3 regions of the Cupriavidus sp. DF5525 genome follow, and region 2 is predicted to be linked to each of the others. Evidence: predicted binding sites of a transcription regulator. Region 2 holds the regulator's gene; each other region holds the start of a gene.
The links. Region 2 encodes FNR, which switches genes on or off when oxygen is low (the NO sensors DNR and NnrR bind a similar motif). Its sites were predicted from a motif close to TTGATNNNNATCAA; they were not measured.

Region 1 (6,608 bases), 1.2 Mb from region 2:
TCCCGTATGAGCCAGACCTGCGGTACGCGGCCTCGTTCCACCGGCACGAAGAGACGATCCGCGTGTTCGTCAAGGGAGCGCCCGAGACGCTGATCGCCATGTGCGACCAGGCGGCTGCTCGCGGCCATGCCGTGCCGATCCGGCGCGAGGCACTGCTTCGGGGAAAAGCAGCGCTGGCCGCCCAAGGACTACGCGTGCTGGCGTTCGCTGAAGGCACGATTGATGCAGAGCCGGACGGGTCCTACGGACACGGGCACCTGGTCAACCTGACCTTTCTGGGAATGGCAGGCATGAAGGATCCGGTTCGTCCAGAGGTCCCCGAGGCTATCCGACGCTGCTACAGCGCCGGCATCGACGTGGCGATGGTGACTGGCGACGATCCGTTGACGGCCAGCGCAATTGGAGCGCAGGCGGGGCTACGCTTTACCGCGGACCAGGTCGTGACGGGCGAGCAGGTGCGCCAGGCCGAGAGCGAGGGGCCGCACGGACTCGACCAACTGACCCACCGTGCGCGCATCTACGCCCGCGTCAGTCCGGACCAAAAGCTGTCCATTGTCCTGTCGCTGGCAAGAACCGGCCATTTCGTGGCAGTCACTGGCGACGGCGTCAACGACGCTCCTGCGCTCAAGCACGCACACGTCGGTGTGGCCATGGGCCGAAAGGGAACTGAAGTGGCGAAGGAAAGCGCAGACATTGTCCTCACCGATGACAACTTTGCGTCCATCGTCAACGGCATCCATGAAGGCAGGGTGGCGTACGCGAACATTCGCAAAGTCATCTTCATGGTGGTTTCCACCGGCGCGGCCGAAGTGGTTCTGTTTCTGCTGGCGATTCCCCTGGGTCTGCCAATGCCATTGCTGCCGGTGCAGCTGCTGTGGCTCAACCTCGTGACCAATGGCATCCAGGATGTGGCTCTGGCTACCGAGCACGCGGAAGGCGATGAACTGTCGTATCCGGCGCGCAAGCCCCGGGAACCGATCTTTGACCGCGTAATGATCCGCCGCATCTGCTATTCGACTCTTGTCATGGGCGTAGGGGGATTCGCAACTTTCTACTGGCTGCTCGACCGCGGCTATCACATAGACGAGGCACGCAACCAATTGCTGCTGCTGTTTGTGCTGTTTGAGAACTTGCAGACGTTTAGTAGCCGTTCGGAGCGCCACTCCGTATTCCGACAGGGGGTCTTCGCCAATCCGATGCTGGTGGCCAGCGTACTGGCCGCCCAGTCATTCCATATCGCTGCCATGTACATACCCGGGCTAAGTGACACGCTTAGCCTCACACCTGTGTCGGCTACGACGTGGGCCGGGCTGTTGTCGCTCGCGCTGACATTGACGATTGCGGTGGAGCTGGACAAATGGTGGAGCCGGCGGTGCAACGTGTAGCGCAGAGACCGGTGCTCGCCTACTCAGGATTCCATCGCCCCGCGGCCGGCGTTGAGCCATGTCAACCCGAATCCACCGTCGCCATCTACGCTGATTACATAGAATCCTAATAAGGGACTTGGGTCAATCCCCCTCAGGAAGACATCTCATGTATAAGCGCATCCTGCTTGCCGTGGACGGCAGCCGGTCCTCCGACCTGGCGCTCAGCCAGGCCATCGCCATCGGCCGGGCCACCAACGCGGAAGTCAAGGTGCTGTACGTGGTGGACGACAGCGACATCTACTTCGAGGCCGGCTATTTCGACCCGCACGAACTGGTCAACAAGCTGGTCTCTCATGGCCGCAAGGCATTGGATGCGACCACAGCCCACCTTAGCGAAGCCGGTATCCGGTGCAATGCGCAGTTGGACGAGAAGCCGGTGGCCCCAGGCCGGATCTCGTCGACCATCGTCAACGAAGCCAACACCCGGAATGCTGACATGATCGCTTTCTGGACCCATGGCCGGCGCGGCGTCAGGCGCGTGCTGATGGGCAGCGTGTCAGAAGGCGTCCTCGCGCAGACCATCAGGCCGGTGCTGCTGGTCCGTAGCGAGATCGAAGGCTGACCCCGACCCGAGCACCAACAAGGACCGTGCCATGCAGGAGATCATGCGAGCGATGCAGTTCGAAGGTGCGGGGCTGCCCCTGCGCTTGGGGCGTGTGCCGGTCCCCGAGCCGGGACCGGGTGAGGTACGCATAGCGGTTGCAGCTTGTGGCGTATGCCGCACCGACCTCCATATTGTCGACGGCGACCTACGCCACCCCAAGCCTGCGCTCATTCCGGGGCACGAAGTCGTCGGTACGGTCGAAACGTGCGGAAGCGGTGTCACCGCACTCAGGCAAGGCGACCGTGTCGGCGTGCCGTGGCTGGGCCATACCTGCGGCCAGTGCAGATTCTGCCATCGGCAGCGTGAAAATCTCTGCGACGCGCCGCAATTCACCGGCTATACGCGCGACGGCGGCTACGCGGAGTACGTTGTAGCCGACAGCCGCTACTGCTTCGGCATTCCCGCCAGCTATGACAACGAGCACGCCGCACCACTGCTCTGTGCCGGCCTGATCGGCTATCGCACTCTACATATGGCGGGCGACGCGCGCCGCATCGGCATTTACGGATTCGGCGCGGCGGCCCACCTGGTGACGCAGATTGCCGTGTCGCAGGGCCGGGAGGTCTATGCCTTCACTCGCGCGGGAGACAACGCTGCACAGCAGCTGGCTCGCCGCACAGGTGCATGCTGGGCCGGTGCCAGCGATCTCGACGCACCGGTGCCGCTGGATGCGGGGCTGATCTTCGCCCCGCTGGGGGAGCTGGTGCCGCGTGCGCTACGCGCGGTAGAAAAGGGGGGCATCGTAGTCTGTGGCGGTATCCATATGAGCGACATCCCCGCCATGCCCTATTCGCTTCTGTGGGAAGAGCGGCGCCTGTGCTCCGTGGCCAACCTGACGCGTGCCGACGGCGACGCGCTGATGGAGATCGCAGCCCGCACGCCGCTGAAGATCCATACCACAGCCTACCCGCTCGAACAGGCCAATGTTGCACTGGCCGACATGCGCGAGGGCCGACTGGCTGGCGCCGCCGTCCTGACTATTCTTCCCTGAGCCCCCGCGGATCCGCTCACGAACGCGGGGCCGAAGGCGAATGCAGCAGCGCTATGGCATCGGCTCGGAACCTGGCGCATTATCGGCAATGCTTCTCGCACAACGTACCACGTCTTGGACGGGGAAGCCGTGGATCTGATGGCGACACGACTATCGGCGCCCAAAAGGACGACCGCACCTAGCAAGCACGGCCACGCCGAGCACGGCGGTTGCCGTCACGTACTTTGTGCATCGCTAAGCAGCCCAGGGCGAGGGACTGTCTTTTTGGACAATCCGGACTGTCGGCTCAATTCGAACAATTCGAACGATCGTCAGATAAGGGGCCGGAAGCGGTCAATGACGCCAATGCAGCGAAAGTCTGCAATGCAGCCAAAGAGATTGCAGCCTTGCCTTGCCGTAGAACGAAGCGAAGTTGTTCGCGTGCGATCATCTTCCATGTGTGGGCTGAATAAAATCGTTTGATAACGTCTCGATTGGCGGCCGATATTTGAACGTTTGCATCGCCTCGCTTTGTGATCACGTTAGCAAGAATTTGCGCAGAGCCGGACAAGCCTGATGGCCCCGGCGTCAGTCTGTCTGACCGGTCCCTCGCGGCAAACTCTGCAAGGCCTGGCGCAGACATGCCCGCTAAGTGCGGCTCCAACGGCTACCTCGACACTCTCCTCCGTTCAACGCGAGAACGAAGTGGCTTCCGACGTTCGTTCACTGAAGGAACGTCGCAGCCGGAGCCTGCCGTCAAGCCCATAGACGACGAGTTCGGCCCTCTCTAGCTTTGCGATATCTGTAGCTGCTTCTATGGCTTCATTAAGCGAGCCAAAGGACTTGCCCACAGCTGCGTTATCTTCAGCACGGATGGTCCAACCAAGATGAGCTGGTGCGACGCAAATATTATGGATTGACATAGTTTCCCCCAAGCAATTAGATAACTTGACGATCGGATCTCGCGAGAAGAAACCACCCTGTCGCAATTCCGGTTTTAAATGTGAAACCAGCTGCACCCAGTACCCGCCGGCATCGAACTCATTGGGGACTTTTACGTCCTGCTGCAAATCCAATATAAGACCCGAACCACCTAGGCTATTTGCCATGGATCAAGGATCCGCGCTCCCCGCTGCCGACGCGCGGCGTTGATCACGATCTGCCCTGAATGGGGTTCCTCCCATGCTCCCTCCGCAAGCCGCGGGCAGCGCAACTGGACGACAGTGTCTCCGCGTACCACACGTTCGACAAGGCGGCCGAGAGTCGAGCCGGGAAAGCGAAAAGAACTCCTGTTCACGAGCCGCAACTGCGGGAGCCCGGGTCTGCGCCATGTAGCCAGACAGCAACTCCGCGGACGTAGCCGTTCGCGGCGAACTGATCGAGACTGATTCGTGCGAAACAGTCTCTGAAGCGACGGGCGCGAAGTGAGCGGTGCAGGCATCACCGTTTGCTGCGATGCTCCAACGCTTGTCCTGTCCCAGGTTTCATCCCCCAGAGATTTCCCGGTACTTCCGGTCGACGTCTGCGCGCTGACAAAGCCCTGTTCCCGCACTCAGCAACGTCGCAGAAGCGGCCGCCAGCCCATAGTGGAATGCCTCCTTCTTGCTTGCGTGACGCTTCAGCGCCCAGACCATTGCAGCAAGGAAGCTGTCGCCCGCCCCGATAGAACTGGACACTGGCGTAGGCAAGGCTGGCGCTCGAAAGGTCTGATCCGCGGTCACCAGCAATGCGCCCTGCTCGCCGAGCGTAAGTGCCACCATCTGCGCGCGCCCGTCTCGGACAACTTCCAACGCGGCATTGCGCCACTCTTCTTCACCGTGCAATGGCAAGCCAGTCAACTCACGTAGTTCGGCCAGGCTCGGTTTGACCAGACTGACTCCCTCGTTCAATGCGGAAACGAGCGCGGGACCCGAAGTGTCCACGACAATCTGCGTGCCGCGCGCGCGTGCCAGGCGTGCAAGTCTTGCATAGAAATCTACAGGAACACCGGGTGGCAGACTGCCGCTCATCACCAGATATCGCGGCGGCTTGGCGAGCGTCTCAAGATGAATGATGCAACGCTCCCATTCGTCCTGTGCTACGTTTGGCCCTGGCAGAACGAAGCGGAATTGGCGTCCGGTGGAGGATTCAGTCACGGAAAAATTCTCTCGCGTCTCCCCGGCAATCGCAAGGCACACGCCTGGCACTCGCTCTGCATCGAGCAGATGTTGCAATAGCATCCCCGTCGCACCTCCAGCGAGATAGATGGCGAGGCAATCACCGCCAAGGCGCTGTATAACGCGTGCCACATTGATCCCGCCGCCTCCCGGATCCCGCCTCGCCTCGCCGCATCTTAGCTTGCGCGTATCTGCCACTCGGTCGATCGAGGTTGCCACATCCACGGCGGGATTCGGGGTAATGGTCAAAATGTCTGTCATCATCCATCAGGGTTGGCATGGCCCCGCCGTATGCTGAAGGGTTGTTGTTCAACGCGCCATCGCCATGGCGGCTTCGGCGGCGGCAACTGTGTGCTTGACCGCTATGAAGCTGTCCGGGGTCACTGAAATGGAATCGATCCCGCATTCGCCCAGGAATCCGGCGAAACCAATACGGTCGCTCGGTGCTTTTCCGCACAAGCCCACGTGGGCGCTGGCCTCATGTGCTATTGCAATGGCGCTCCAGATCATCTATCTGACTGCATCGCTCTGTTCGTCAAACAGTCCGGCGGCGCGCTCCGCCGTTGTTGTCGGTATGTTCATTGTCGCGCAAGCGACATCGGTTTTGTAGATCACCTTCGTGGCCTTTTCTCCCAGCCTCTTTCCGATCGTGAGATCTGCTGCCGATCGAGACAGTCGTGGACATCACGCAGCCACTCGTACTCATTATCGTTGTAGCGCTGCCTCGTCGCAGAAGAGCAGCACAGTGCCGCTTCCCGCCCGGGCCGCGGCCTCACGAATCCGCAGGGCCAGCCGCATACGCTTGGGCGGATTGGAACCTGCGTTCGGATCCGGGTCGCCAACAGCCTCAAGCAGATTCGCAAAGAACGGGCCTTCGGCATGCCGCGGCTTGTGTTCACATTGCGCGCGGTAGCTCGTCATCTTCGGGTGACCGCGCGCCAGCAGCAACCGCACGTATTCGATGGCCCTGGTCTTGCCGATGCGGGAAGGACCATAGATCAATGCTCCCATGACCCGGTAGCGTAGACATCGAGCAACAAATTCATAGAAGGTTTCGATTGCAGGCGTGGCAATACGGTAGTTGCCGCCAGCATCGGTCGGATCCGCCGTCAAGCGGTGGTCAAGGAATGGTAGCGTCTAGCCCTTTGGATTCGCATGGCCATCATCTATGATGTGATTCATGTAATCATCGTATTGCCATCTTGAGGCTCCCATGGAGCAAAAGACCGCTCGGCTTACGCTGCTCATCGATCCCAACAAAAAGGCTGCCTTCGAGCGCCTTTGTGCACAGCAGGATCTGACCGCATCGCAGGTGATACGGCGTCTTATCCGCGACTACCTGGCCCAACATGGCGTCCAGTATGCCCCCAGCGGCGTGGACACGGACAAAGCGGAAGCCATCGGCAATGAGAGGTCACCGGTGGGCGCGCCGTCGCGGCGCGGCGCGGCAC
Region 2 (6,608 bases):
AAACCGCCGCTGCCCCGGCACCGGCCAAGGAGTAAGCCATGGCCATGATCACTGCCATTGCGACCGTCGTGTCGATGGTCGTCTTCCTGGGGATCTGCTGGTGGGCGTGGTCCGCCGGCCGGCAGTCCGCCAATCGGGAATCCGCCATGCTGCCGTTCGCACTGCCTGACGAAACCACGACAACATCGAGCCGGAACACCTAGCCATGAGCGATTTCTTTTCCGATTTCTGGAGTTACTACATTGCCGCGATCGCGCTCGTCGGCATCGTCTGGTGCGTCTGGCTGCTGTTCTCGCAACGCAAGATCACCAAGACCGCCGGCGCCACCGAGGACACCGGCCACGTCTGGGACGGCGACCTGCGCGAGCTGAACAACCCGCTGCCGCGCTGGTGGATGTGGATGTTCCTGCTGACCTGCATTTTCGGGCTGGCCTACCTGGTGCTCTACCCCGGCCTGGGTTCGTACGCCGGCGTGCTGAAGTCCTCGACGCAAGGCGAACTGGCCGCCCACCGCGCGGCGCAGGAGCAGATGCAGAAGGAGATCTATGCCAAGTACCTGAAGATGGACGTCAAGCAGGTGGCGGGCGACCCGCAGGCGCGCGAGATCGGCCAGCGCCTGTTCCTGAACTACTGCGCGCAATGCCATGGTTCCGATGCACGCGGCAGCCGCGGCTTCCCGAACCTGACCGACGGCGACTGGCTCTACGGCGGCGAGCCGGAAACGATCCAGCAGACCATCACGAAGGGCCGCAATGGCGTCATGCCTCCGTTTGCCGCGACCATCGACGCCAAGCTGGCAGGGGACGTAGCGCAGTACGTGCGTTCTCTGTCGGGCCTGTCGTCGGATCCGATTCGTGCCTCGCGTGGCGAGGGCACCTTCAAGTCGACCTGCGCGGCTTGCCACGGTGCCGGCGGCAAGGGCAACCAGGCACTGGGTGCGCCGAACCTGTCCGACAAGGTCTGGCTCTATGGCAGCTCGGAAGCCAGCATCGTCGACGCCATCCTGAAGGGGCATAACAACCACATGCCCGCGCATGAGGAAATCCTGACGCCCGAGCGCATCCGGATGCTGACCGCCTATGTCTGGGGGCTGTCCAATACCGGCGGAGGTGCCGGGCAATGACAGGCGACTCATGTGAGCGGGCGCTGGCCGCCCGCGGGAGACCACGCCCATGAACGCACCCGGGAGGCAAGAGATGGCCCGGGCGGCCGACCCACAGCGGTCGGCTGCTGTGCCTGGCGAATCCTCTGACGAAACACTGTATGAGGTCCGCCGCAAGATCTATCCGCGCTCGGTGACGGGCGCCTTTTCCAGCTGGCGGGTCTGGCTGGTGATCCTGACCCAGCTGGTCTACTACGGCACGCCCTGGCTGCAATGGAATGGCCGCCAGGCCGTGCTGTTCGACCTTGGGGCGCGCAAGTTCTACATCTTCGGGCTGGTGCTGTGGCCGCAGGACGTCATCTACCTGGCGGTGCTGCTGGTCATTTCGGCGCTGGCGCTGTTCCTGTTCACGGCGATCGCGGGGCGCCTCTTCTGCGGTTACGCCTGTCCGCAGACGGTCTACACCGAGATCTTCATGTGGATCGAGCGGCGGATCGAGGGCGATCGCATCGCACGCATTCGCCTGGACGGTGATCCCTGGAGCCTGCGCAAGCTGCGCCTGAAAGCGACCAAGCACTTCCTGTGGGTACTGATCGCGCTGTGGACCGGATTTACCTTCATCGGCTATTTCGCGCCGATCCGCGAGTTGGGCGGAGAGGTACTGGCGCTCTCGCTCGGGCCATGGCAGGCGTTCTGGATGCTGTTCTACGCGTTCGCCACCTGGGGCAACGCCGGCTTCATGCGCGAGCAGGTGTGCAAGTACATGTGCCCGTATGCGCGCTTCCAGAGCGTGATGGTGGACCGCGACACCTATGTCGTCACCTACGACGTTGGCCGCGGCGAGCCGCGCGGCAGTCGTTCGCGCAAGACCGACCACTACAAGGCGGGCCTGGGCGATTGCGTCAACTGCAGCATCTGCGTGCAGGTGTGCCCGACCGGGATCGATATCCGCGACGGCCTGCAGTACGAGTGCATCGGCTGCGGCGCCTGCATCGACGCCTGCAACCAGGTCATGGACAAGATGGACTATCCGCGCGGCCTGATCCGGTACACCTCGGAAGACGCGATGCGCAAGGGCCTGTCCGCGGCGGCGTCGCGCAAGCGGCTGCTGCGTCCGCGCGTGATCATCTATTCGGTGATCTGGATTGCGTTGATGGCGGGCTTCGTGGCCTCGATTGCGCTGCGCACGCCGCTGAAGGTGGACATCATCCGCGACCGCGGCGCGCTGGGCCGCGAAGTGGAAGGGCGCTGGATCGAGAACGTCTATCGGCTGCAGCTGATCAACACGACCGAAGGACCGATGCGCATCAGCGTGCGCGCCGACAGCGACGAGCTGAAGAACCTGACGGTTGAATACGACAAGCAGGCCGAAGCGCTGGCGCCGACCTCCAACCGGCTGTTGCCGATCCGCATCCGCGTTCCGATTGAGAACGCGGCGCAGGGTACGCACAAGATCAGCGTGACGGTCACGAGCGAAGGCACGGAGCGGGGGAGTGCCGAAATCCGGCAATCCACCAGTTTTATCGTGCCGCGCGATTTGTAAAGCTAGGATGGTGTGGCGCGGTTATGGATCCGCGCCGCACCGCTGCAGATAAGGGGGGCAAGATGAATCGGCAAGGCAATCCGTGGTGGAAGGAACCGTGGCCGTGGCTGTTGATGAGCGGCCCGCTGGTGGCGATGGTGGCGTGTGGCGTGACCATCTGGCTCGCGTCCTCGCATCCTGACCTGCCGGTGCAGGGGGCAACGCGGCATGGACTGGTGGTCGAGAAGGTCGGAGCCGCGCCGCGCAAGGCTGCCGCAGCGAGGCAACCATGAGGCTGCGCTGGCTGATGTGGGTACTGTGGCCCGGGTTCCTGATGGCGGGCTTTGCAACCGCGACGGTCTTTTCGGTCGTGGATCCGGGCGACCTGAAGTTCTTCGGCCACCCGGTCGACGCGTCACGCGAGTCGGTCTATACGATCGGCTTCCTGTTGGCGTGGGCGTTCTGCGCGCTGTCCAGCGGGCTCACGCTCTACACCATGCCGACCCGGCTCAGCGATACCGACGAACTTGAATGACGTTTGAAATTGCCATCGCCGGTGCGGCGATGGCAGTGCGATGCGCGCTCAGCAGGAGCGGCTGTAGAGTTGCTTGATGCCGGCGATGTCCACCAGCTTGACGTGGCGCTGGCGAATCTGGATCAGGCCCGCTTCGGCAAAGCGGGAGAACAGGCGGCTGACGGTTTCGAGCTTCAGGCCCAGGTAGCTGCCGATCTCTTCGCGGCTCATGCGCATGACGAATTCGGAGGCCGAATAACCGCGCGCCGACAGGCGCTCGGACAGGTTGATCAGGAAGGCGGCCAGCCGTTCCTCGGCGCGCATTGAGCCCAGCGTCACGAGCATCAGCTGGTCGTGCGTGATCTCCTTGCCCATCAGGCGCAGGAACTGGTGCTGCAGCGACGGCAGCCCGGCGGACAAGGTCTGCAGTTCGTTCATGCGCACCACGCAGACTTCGGTATCTTCCAGCGCCGTGGCATCCGATGCGTGCTGCATTTCACCCAGCCCGTCGAGGCCGACGATTTCGCCGGGGAGGTGGAAGCCGGTAATCTGCGAACGGCCGTCTTCGGTGGTGACGTGCGTCTTCAGCGTACCGAAGCGGATGGCATAGACAGCGGTGAGCGGATCGCCCATGCGGTACAGGGTCTCGCCTTTATGAACGCGAATGCGTTCCTGCACCAGCGTGTCCATCTTGGCAAGATCTTGCTGGGACATGCCTACCGGAAGGCACAGTTGCCCCATCGCGCATGTGGAGCAACGGGGCGACATCTCGGTAATGGGAATGGAGGTGAGCAATTGGAACCTGCAAGAATGGCTGCGAGGGCACGACCCCAACATTTTACCGTGCGATGTGATGCGGCAGGGAGTCAGAATTGACATTTGGTGTGCTTATTAGCGTTTTTCTGCTGGCCCTGCTTGGCGGGGTGCATTGTGCCGCCATGTGTGGCGGCCTTGCCCTCGCGGTGGAACAGCGGCGCGACGCCATCGCGACGGTGAACTTCGTGAAAAACCGGACCGCGTGGTTCGGTGAGTTGCTGGCAATGCACATCGGCAGGATCTCGACCTATATGCTGCTGGGTGCGTTGTTGGGCGCGGTCGGTGCCACCGCATGGAAGCAGGACTACCTGCCGGTGCAGCGCTGGCTGTTCGGTGCGGGCAGCGCCATGCTGCTGTGGTCGGGCTGGCGGCTGCTTCAGGGCAATGCGTTCACCCTGGCCTGGCTCGAGCGCTTGGCGGCATGCGCCACCGCTACGGTGGCTGGCCAGCTGGGCCGCCTGGCCGGCGGCATGCCGGCATTCGTGCGGGCCCGTGGCGGGCTGGCGCGGCGCTATGGGGTGGGGCTGGCCTGGGGCCTGGTGCCGTGCGGCATGGTCTATGGCGCGCTGACGCTGGCACTGCTGGCGGGCAACGCCGGCTCGGGGGCGCTGGTGATGGGCGTGTTCGGGCTGGGCACGCTGCCCAACCTGCTGGTGCTGTCCGGCCTGTCGGGCTACCTGCGCACGCTGTCCAGGCGGCGTGGCATACGCCTGGGGGCTGGGGTCGCGGTGATGGCGTTCGGCGGGCTGGGCATCGCCCGAGCGGTGCTGCTGCCACATTCCCTGGCCGGGCAGGGTTTCTGCCTGGTGTTCTGAGGCGCCGCCGCCGCATGGCGCAACGGATGATGGTTGCAGGCTGGGGCGGGAATGCCATACAATCGCCTGCATTGCGGTATCGCGCGGCGCGATGTGGCGAGCAGCGCCAGGCGGCCTTCATATCAGAAGGCGCGCTCAGGGGCTACGGGAAGCGGAAGGTTTTCGAGGCCCGGCCCGTCCCGCGGTCCATCCGGTTCAAAAGATCTGGCTCAAAAGTCCGGCTGGCACCGCGGTGTTGGAGATGCCGGCCTTGCTCCCGATATCCGTTTTTTCTTGCGTCCGAGGCGTTCAGTTCGCCGACAGCATCGTCCGTTGAGTGCGGGCGCGCGACGCAAGGGGTTCGCTGACCGGCCCAAGACGGCCTGCGAACGATCTCCTGCCGGACCGACCCGGCATTCGATGCAAAGAAAGGGAAGTGCACGGCTTGGATGCGGCAGGCATCCGGGTTAGCTGCGCAATGAGATGGCGATGGCATTCGGCATCGCTGTATCCAAAATCTCCGGTGCCCCGGATCCGTCCGGGAGCAGGTGCAAAGACAGGCTGCACACCATCAACATGAATACCCAAGAGGCGAAGATCGTCCTCGAGACGGCGCTGATCTGCGCGCAGGAGCCCTTGCGCGTCAATGATCTGCGACGGCTGTTTGACGATGACGTCGGTGCGGACACGATCCGCGTGCTGCTCGACGAGCTGCGCCAGGACTGGCGCCAGCGCGGTGTGGAACTGGTGGCCCTGGCGAGCGGTTGGCGTTTCCAGAGCCGCCCGGAAATGCGTGAATACCTTGATCGCCTCAATCCGGAAAAACCGCCAAAGTATTCGCGTGCGGTGATGGAAACGCTGGCGATCATTGCCTACCGGCAGCCGGTGACCCGCGGCGATATCGAAGAGATCCGCGGGGTGACCGTCAGCACGGAAGTGATCAAGAAGCTGGAAGACCGCAGCTGGATCGAGGTCATCGGCCACCGCGACGTGCCGGGCCGGCCGGCGCTGTACGCGACCACCAAGGCGTTCCTGGACGATCTCGGCCTGCGTACGCTGGATGAACTGCCGCCGCTGGAAGACGCCCAGGCGCAGGCCCAGGCTGCCCTGCTGGAACAGCAGGCCATCGATTTCGAGGAGCTGGCCGCGATCAAGCCAGTCAGCGCCGACGAGGAGGCGTTTGCCGATCCTGTGGCGGTTCCGGCGCCCGCCGCGGAACAGCAAGCTGCCGAGCTGCAACCGCCCGTGGCGCAGGGCGTTGCAGGCCAGCCGGAAGGGCTGGCGGCCGAGGCTGGCGAGATGGTAGCGCCGGTCGCCGGTGAGAGCACCGAGAGCACCGAACGAACCGAGGGCGCCGAAACCGCCAATGGTTTCGACGTCCAGCCGCGACAGCAGGCCAGCGAAGGCGCTGACCCCGTGGATGACCTTATCGAACCTGCCGAGGCCGAACCCAATCCGGACGGGGCGCGCAGCGAACTGCCAGAAGACGGTACGCCGCCGCACCCGAGCGAGCACGACGAGCGCGTGCCGAACTGAACAACATGCAACATCCGATAGTGAATACCTTGTCTGATTCCGTAGAGCAAGACGCCCGCCATGCGGGTGCATCCGCCGATACCGGCGCCGCAGAACCCGGATCGGGCAGCGAAGCCGCGCCCCGCCGCAAGGGGCTGCGCCGCGGGCTGAGGAACCTGGTGGCATCTCGCCGCCAGGCAGCGCAGGATCGCGATGCCGGCCGCGCCGAAGGTGCCGAGGCACCGGTGCAGGGCGAGGCCGGCGAGGCAGCCGCCGCGTCTGCGGCGGCGCCTGCGGGCGGACGCGGTGGCCAGCGTGGCCGCGGCAAGCGCAAGACGGGTCAGG
Region 3 (6,608 bases), 1.2 Mb from region 2:
AATGTTTGGTGGATGAGTCCGACTATTGCCAGGACCACCTCGAGCACCTTCGGCACCAACTTCCTGCAAGGCGCCCGCCACTGGCTGCAGGACGCCAGTGAGCTGCTGTCAAAGGTCCCCGGACTGCCCGCTGGGCGCCCGGCGCTGGAATTTCTACCCGGGCGCGACGTGGCGCTGACGCCCGGCAAGGTGGTGTTCCGCAACGCGCTGATCGAGCTGATCGAGTATGCGCCCGTCCCTGGCACCGATACGGCCTGGCGCGAGCCGGTGCTGATCGTGCCGTCCTGGATCATGCGCTATTACATCCTCGACCTGAAGCCCGAGGATTCACTGGTGCGCTACCTGGTCGAGAGCGGCCATACCGTGTTCATGATCTCATGGAAGAACCCGGACGCCTCGGCCCGCGAGTTCGGGCTTGACACCTACCTGGAGGCCGGGCTTCTGGCTGCGCTCGACACCGTGCACGACCGCTGCGACGGCGCGCACATCCACGCCGCCGGGTATTGCCTGGGCGGCACCCTGCTTGCCACGGGCGCTGCCATGCTGGCCCGCGACGCCGCCGGCGGATCATTGGCCAGCGTGACGCTCTTTGCGGCTGAAACCGATTTCCATGATCCGGGCGAACTGGGGCTGTTCATCGACAAGAGCTCGCTCGCAACGCTGGACTCCCTCATGTGGAGCCAAGGATATCTGGACGGGCCGCAGATGAAGGCTGCCTTTCAGATGCTCAACGCCCAGGACCTGATCTGGTCGCGCGTGATGAGCGAGTATCTGCTCGGCCAACGTTTGCGCGCCAACGATCTGGTCTCATGGAACCGCGACACTACGCGACTGCCTTACCGCCTGCATTCGGAATGCCTGCACAAGCTGTTCCTTGGCAACGAGCTGGCCACCGGCAAGCTGTGCGTCGGCGGACAGCCTGTCGCCCTGTCGGACCTCGACCTCCCGCTCTTCGTGGTAGGCACCGAACACGACCACGTCTCTCCCTGGCGCTCCGTGTACAAGCTGCACTTGCTGACCCAGGCCGAACTGACCTTCTTGCTGACTTCGGGCGGCCACAACGCAGGCATTGTGTCGGAACCGGGCCACCCGCGCCGGCGCTACCATGTGCATACGCGATTGCCCGCCGCGCCCTACCTGAGCCCGGAGCAATTCCTCAGCATAGCTGCGTACCGCGAGGGTTCCTGGTGGCCGGAGTGGCATGACTGGCTAGTGGCCCACTCGACAGGGCGCTGCACGCGACAGGCGCCGGCCCCGGGTCTCGCGGACGCACCCGGTACCTATGTGCTAGAACCCTAAGGTCTCTTCACAGCGCTGCGCCTTGCATTGCGACAAGGCAGACTGCCGGTGAAAGACGTGGCGGCGAACAGCTTCTGGTCGACCACCGCCCATTGCGCCGAAGGGTATGTCCTGAAGACAGAACCTGGGGGCACGGCACGGCACACACTACCAATCGCGGGCAGCGATCAATACATCGCCGCCCGTACGCGAATGCACGCGCGGAAGAAATCCTCGGTAGAAAAGCCGGCCTTTATCGCCCGAGCTCGCCAGACAGCATAAGTTCTACCTTGGCCTTCGATGTACCGGTCACGGGTAGCCGGCTCGAATGGAAACATGCCGTCGGACACGGGAAATGCCGGTCGACGCCTAAGGAACTCATTCCAGAAACCCTGCGCAAGCTGGTGGAGTGTTCGGTTGTCATTGTTCATCGCATCCCATTTAAGCGACACGCTATCAGCATTGATAGCGATAGGCCAGGTATCGGCCTGCATCGCTACACCGATGCCGTTCTCGCACTTGCCTCAGCATCCCGCTCCGTAGATAGCCCCATCTGTACCGTCCTTCATCGCATCGCCGAGTCGCTGCGGCAATCAGTGCGACATCAGTACCGGCACTGTCATCGACTCGAGCAGCGTTCGGGTGACACCGCCAAGGACCAGCTCGTGCACCCGGCTGTGCCCGTAGGCCCCCATGATGATCAGGTCAGCATTTCGGTCCGCGGCGTGCGAGAGCAACAGCTGGCCGACGTCCTCGCCGTCTCCCGCCGCAAAAGTGCACAGCTGCACTGCCACGCCATGCCGAGCCAGCCAGTCCACGGCATACTGAGGCGGCGAAACCCATGGCCCCTTCAGAACGCCAGATGGTGTCCACGAAACCACTTCCACGGTGCCTGCGCGCTGCAGAAGTGGGAGCGCATCGCGGATGGCCCGCGCCGACTCGCGGCTGCCATTCCACGCCACCATGATGTTCTTGCCAACACTCGGGAACCGGCCCGCATACGGGACCACCAGCACCGGCCGCCCGCATTGCAGCACGATGGATTCAACAAAGCCGGGCTCGGCGTAGGCGGCATCATCAGTGGGATCGTGCTGTCCGAGGATGACAAGATCCGCCCGATGTGCCTCTGCCTGGACCGTCACCGCCGTGGCCCAGTCCGGCGCCCGCCATTCCGTAATGACGGCTACCTCGTCCGTCGCGCCCATCAGGGCATGGCGGGCCCGCTCGCCGACCTGATGCTGCCATTCGTTGTAGGAGGCGAGATAGCGGTCACCGTCCACCAGGTAGCGTACGGCGGTGGGATCCGGCTTGCCGACGGCAAGCAGGCCGACCAGCGTGGATTGGAACTCCAGCGCCAGCTGGGTGGCGAGGTTCAGCCGGTCGTACACGCGGCGGCTGGCATCGAGATGAACCAGGATCGTTGCGTAGTCCATGGATTGACTCCATCATGCAGCCCCGAACGGGGCTTTTCTTAAATCTATATCGCCCCCCGGTCCCGGATTTGTCGTGCATCAAGCCGCCTTCCTGTCCGCGCCACAGGCGGTACCGCTGGCACCACCACTACCGCTCTGGTTCGCGCCACTATGGTTCCCATAGAGCGAGCGCCGGTGCGCTTGCCGAATGCGCCCCGGTGGCAACCTTCGCAGGAGACTCACATGCATGAAACAAAGCGGTCGTACAAGGGGTTCCACATCGTGTTGTTCGTCCCCGACGCCATCGCGCCGGGCAAGCCCAGCGGCGGTGTCCTTTTCACAGCGTCGGACAGAGGCATCGGCGTTCGCTTTACGCCAGACTGGCCCGCCGTGCCGGGCAGCGTGCAACAGGCCGAAGAGTGGCTCTTCGCCTATGCAGCGGGCGTTGTCGACTGCGAACTGGGCCGGGGGCTTCGGCATTGACCTGCGCTACGACTGAGCGGCGCGACCATCCGAGCATGAGAAGCCATTGCCGGGCACGCCAGGTACGGGTTGCCCCAAGCCGCCTGACGCCAGCGCGGCCGTGCGTGGCTTCGGCGGCCGTAGCGGGTCCGGAACGGCGGTACACGCTGCGCATAGCGGCACCAACGCGCAGGCGGCAAGCCTGCGCCATCCTGGCCCTCTTGCCGGCGTGCATGACTGCAAGCGATTCTTCATGGGTGGCTCCTTGGGGGCGCACCGCCCCAGGGTGGCTGCTGCCGGCCACAACGTGCGTCTCACACCGCGAAGCGAAAATGGCCGCTGTGCAGCACGATGTGCCGCGCACCTGTCATCTCGAACAGCGCTCCCGCGACGCGTTCAATGTCCTGGCGGTTGCTCATGAATGCCGGCAGCAAATCTTCACTGCGATACGAGCGTGCGCCGAAATGATCCTCAAGCGCCTCGGCAGTGATCTCATAGGTTGCCGGCGAGCCGTCCACCTTCGCGGCACACTGCAGGCTTGGCCCGGTCGGGCAATAATCCGGCGTCTCGCCGGCAAAGTCGATCGTATGCATAGCTCTCTGGCGTAACGCCCTCCAAAGTCTGTTCGCCTGCCTACGCCTCCTCGGCGCGGACAAGCAGGACGGGCGCGACGGCTAGGGTGATCACGCTCCGCGCGACGCTGCCCATGACGAGTCGCCGCACTCCCCGGCGACCATGCGTACCCAACACAACCAGATCGGCACCCCAGCCATTGGCGTCGGCCGCGATCGTGGTAGCAACATCTCCCTCGACCATCGGCTTGCCCAGCAGCCGCGTTACGTGGCGAATGCCCGCTGCGGCAAGCCTGCTGGCGGCGGCGGCGAGGACGCTTTCGCCCGCCGTCGTGAGGTCCTCTATCAACCTTACCGGATCCAGATTTCTGATATCCAGGAACGGGCTGCGGTCATCGACCACATGGACCACCTCCACTTCCGCGTTGGCGGCGAGCGCGATGATCATGGCCTGTTCGAGGGCAAGTTCCGAAGCGGCGCCGCCGTCCATGGCGACAAGGATGCGCTGGTACATAGCGGTTTCTCCGGCGGTTGGAGCCTGTGGTGGCTCGGGTCTGGACTGGTTTAATCCAGCGTAGGGCAGGCGGCGCAACTGCTGTTGATACGTGTCAAAGCCGCTGCACGATGCCCCCAATCGCTACGGCGGGCGCGCGTATGTCCCAGTTGATGCGCATCAATGGCGGCCGCCACGCAAGGCCTACGCTGCAGACACAGCGACGTCCGCTGCGAATCTGACCGGAGCCAGTGATGACCCAAGCCGCGATTGTTTTTTACTCCCGCACCGGCACCGTACGCCAGGTCGCCGAGGCCGTTGCCGCTCGGTCGGGATGGCCACTGGCCGAGGTCGCCGACGTGAAAAGCCGCGCCGGGATCCTTGGGGACCTCCGGTGCGTTATCGATAACCTCTTTCACCGCCAGGTCGAGTACCGCTACGGCGGCCCGGCCCTTGATCGCTGCGAGCATGTCGTGGTCCTGGCACCGGTATGGATGGGCAGGCTGGCGGCCCCGATGCGCAGCTTCCTCGCCGCCAGCGTCGCCACGCCGCCGCTGGCCGGGCGCGTGTCGGCAATCTGTATCATGGCAGCGCGCGGGGGCTTCCAGGCAGAGGCGGAGATAGCCAGGCTCACGGGCAAAACACCCGCGCCGGCGCTCGTGCTGCTCGAACGTGACGTGCTGAGCGGCGATGCCGCCGCCGAGATCGATGACTTCGTGCAGGCGTTGCGGTTCGCGGATTCCAGGCCTGCCCACGCCGAGCGTCCCGCCTGGTTGTCCCCGAACGAGACGTGAGCGCTTCTTCCGGCTCCGTCGCTCCCCCTCCTCTTTCGCGGTCGTCCCTGAACCCCCGCGAACTTGCTGCGCGACGTCGTGCCCGCGGCAACACGTCCAGGCGGCGGGCTCAGCGACGCGGGCAGGGTGTCGTGCCGCAGAGCAGCCAGTCGTCCTCAAGCGTATTGACCGGCAGCCGGAACGTCATCTCGAGCGGCTCGCCAGCGACGACGATGTCACGCATCTGGTCCCGCCCCTGGTAGCCCACCGCGAGCCGATAGGCACCCGGCTTGAGTCGCATGTAGAACAGCGGCCCGCTGGCGGTAGTGTGCAGCACGGGGCGGCCCTCCTGGCTGGCCACGACCACCGTGGCACCGCCCAGCGGGTTGCCGCGCCCGGCATCCACCATCGTCAGCCGTACGTTGAAACGCGCGGCGATGGTCAGCATGCTTTGCATGCCCGCCTCATCGTCTCCACCCGATACGTAGGAGACGCCGTGCTGCTCCATGATCTGCACGCCAGCGCCAGCGGGCGTCGCGCGAGTGGCGCAACCAGCCGCCGCAACGGCAATCGCCAGCGACGACAGCCCGAGGCCAAGGCTTCTTGACACCTGCATTTGCGTCGCTCCGAAAGGATTGTTGGGGTATCCGCGGACTGGGACCGAACGGTCAGGGAGTTTCGCTGCCTGACTGCTGCCGGACGAGCAGTACGGGGCGAACTGTCTTGCTGACGACGTGCTCCGAGACCGAGCCCAGCACCATGCGCCGCACGCCGCGATGGCCGTGTGTGCCCATGACGATCAGGTCTGCGCTCCAGTGGTCCGCTTCCGCGACGATCGCCTCGGCAACCTTCGCAGGGGTGCCAGGCGTCTCGGCCAACCTGCTGCTCCAGCGCACGCCGGCGGCACTCAGGCGCTCGCCGGCGCGTGCCAGCACTTGCTTGCCATAGGCAATGATGTCGGCCATCAGCCAGGGCCGGTAACCCGGCCTGATCTCGAAGAACAGGTCGCTGTCGTCGACGACGAACATGGCGCTGACCTCGGCGTGGGTGGCCAGCGCCATGGACACGGCCTGCTCCAGGGCATTTAAGGATGAGCGGCTGCCATCGATGGCTAGGAGAATGCGGCGGTACATGGCGACCTCGGCTTCGGCTATGGTTCTTTCCAAAGTAGCGGTCGCAAGGACATGCGGGTTGATGCCAGTCAACGAAGTCCTAAGTCCCCCTGGCCGGTGGGTTGCGAACTCGGACCGGTCAACGACATGCGCAGGCCACCCGTCTTCATGCCGCGCAATCGCGGTGAGCTTGTGGTACCCAGCGCTTCGCCGCTATTCAATGCGACAGCAGCAGCGGCATCCCGGCATGGTGCATCAGGGTCCGCGTGGTGCCGCCCAGCATCACCTCGCGCATGCGGGAATGTCCGTAGCCACCGGCCACGAGCAGGTCCGCGTTCAGGCTGCGTGTAGCCTCGAGCAGTACCCGACCAACCGCCTCGCTCGTCGGTTCGTTGTACACCCCCGCGGCGATGCCATGCCGCTCGAGGTATTGCCGCAGGCCCGCGACCGGCTCCGACTTTGGAGTGGGCCGGCCGTCCCGGTTCCATACCGCCACGATAGTGACC

Region 1: the regulator FNR is predicted to act here: its motif matches at 1,437-1,450, upstream of ABNX08_RS08475 (universal stress protein).
Region 3: the regulator FNR is predicted to act here: its motif matches at 2,780-2,793, upstream of ABNX08_RS08670 (universal stress protein).

The regions. Positions count from the first base shown of each region.
Region 1 covers NZ_CP168265.1:1,788,967-1,795,574, reverse strand. The annotation lists gene ABNX08_RS08480 (HAD-IC family P-type ATPase) at 1-1,385, shown strand, start outside; gene ABNX08_RS08475 (universal stress protein) at 1,534-1,989, shown strand; gene ABNX08_RS08470 (zinc-dependent alcohol dehydrogenase family protein) at 2,021-3,022, shown strand; gene ABNX08_RS08465 (DUF2188 domain-containing protein) at 3,691-4,110, opposite strand; gene ABNX08_RS08460 (1-phosphofructokinase family hexose kinase) at 4,486-5,418, opposite strand; gene ABNX08_RS08455 (putative PEP-binding protein) at 5,467-5,667, opposite strand; partial or broken gene ABNX08_RS08450 (AAA family ATPase) at 5,811-6,168, opposite strand; gene ABNX08_RS08445 (ribbon-helix-helix protein, CopG family) at 6,371-6,608, shown strand, end outside.
Region 2 covers NZ_CP168265.1:3,010,553-3,017,160, reverse strand. The annotation lists gene ccoO (cytochrome-c oxidase, cbb3-type subunit II) at 1-35, shown strand, start outside; gene ABNX08_RS14040 (cytochrome oxidase) at 39-203, shown strand; gene ccoP (cytochrome-c oxidase, cbb3-type subunit III) at 206-1,123, shown strand; gene ccoG (cytochrome c oxidase accessory protein CcoG) at 1,197-2,645, shown strand; gene ABNX08_RS14025 (FixH family protein) at 2,708-2,917, shown strand; gene ABNX08_RS14020 (hypothetical protein) at 2,914-3,159, shown strand; gene fnr (fumarate/nitrate reduction transcriptional regulator Fnr) at 3,208-3,933, opposite strand; gene ABNX08_RS14010 (sulfite exporter TauE/SafE family protein) at 4,011-4,769, shown strand; gene scpB (SMC-Scp complex subunit ScpB) at 5,325-6,284, shown strand; gene rluB (23S rRNA pseudouridine(2605) synthase RluB) at 6,290-6,608, shown strand, end outside.
Region 3 covers NZ_CP168265.1:1,832,418-1,839,025, reverse strand. The annotation lists gene ABNX08_RS08680 (alpha/beta hydrolase) at 1-1,299, shown strand, start outside; gene ABNX08_RS08675 (hypothetical protein) at 1,467-1,772, opposite strand; gene ABNX08_RS08670 (universal stress protein) at 1,872-2,711, opposite strand; gene ABNX08_RS08665 (hypothetical protein) at 2,934-3,173, shown strand; gene ABNX08_RS08660 (DUF1488 domain-containing protein) at 3,467-3,745, opposite strand; gene ABNX08_RS08655 (universal stress protein) at 3,786-4,238, opposite strand; gene ABNX08_RS08650 (flavodoxin family protein) at 4,472-5,011, shown strand; gene ABNX08_RS08645 (carboxypeptidase-like regulatory domain-containing protein) at 5,121-5,606, opposite strand; gene ABNX08_RS08640 (universal stress protein) at 5,659-6,123, opposite strand; gene ABNX08_RS08635 (universal stress protein) at 6,320-6,608, opposite strand, start outside.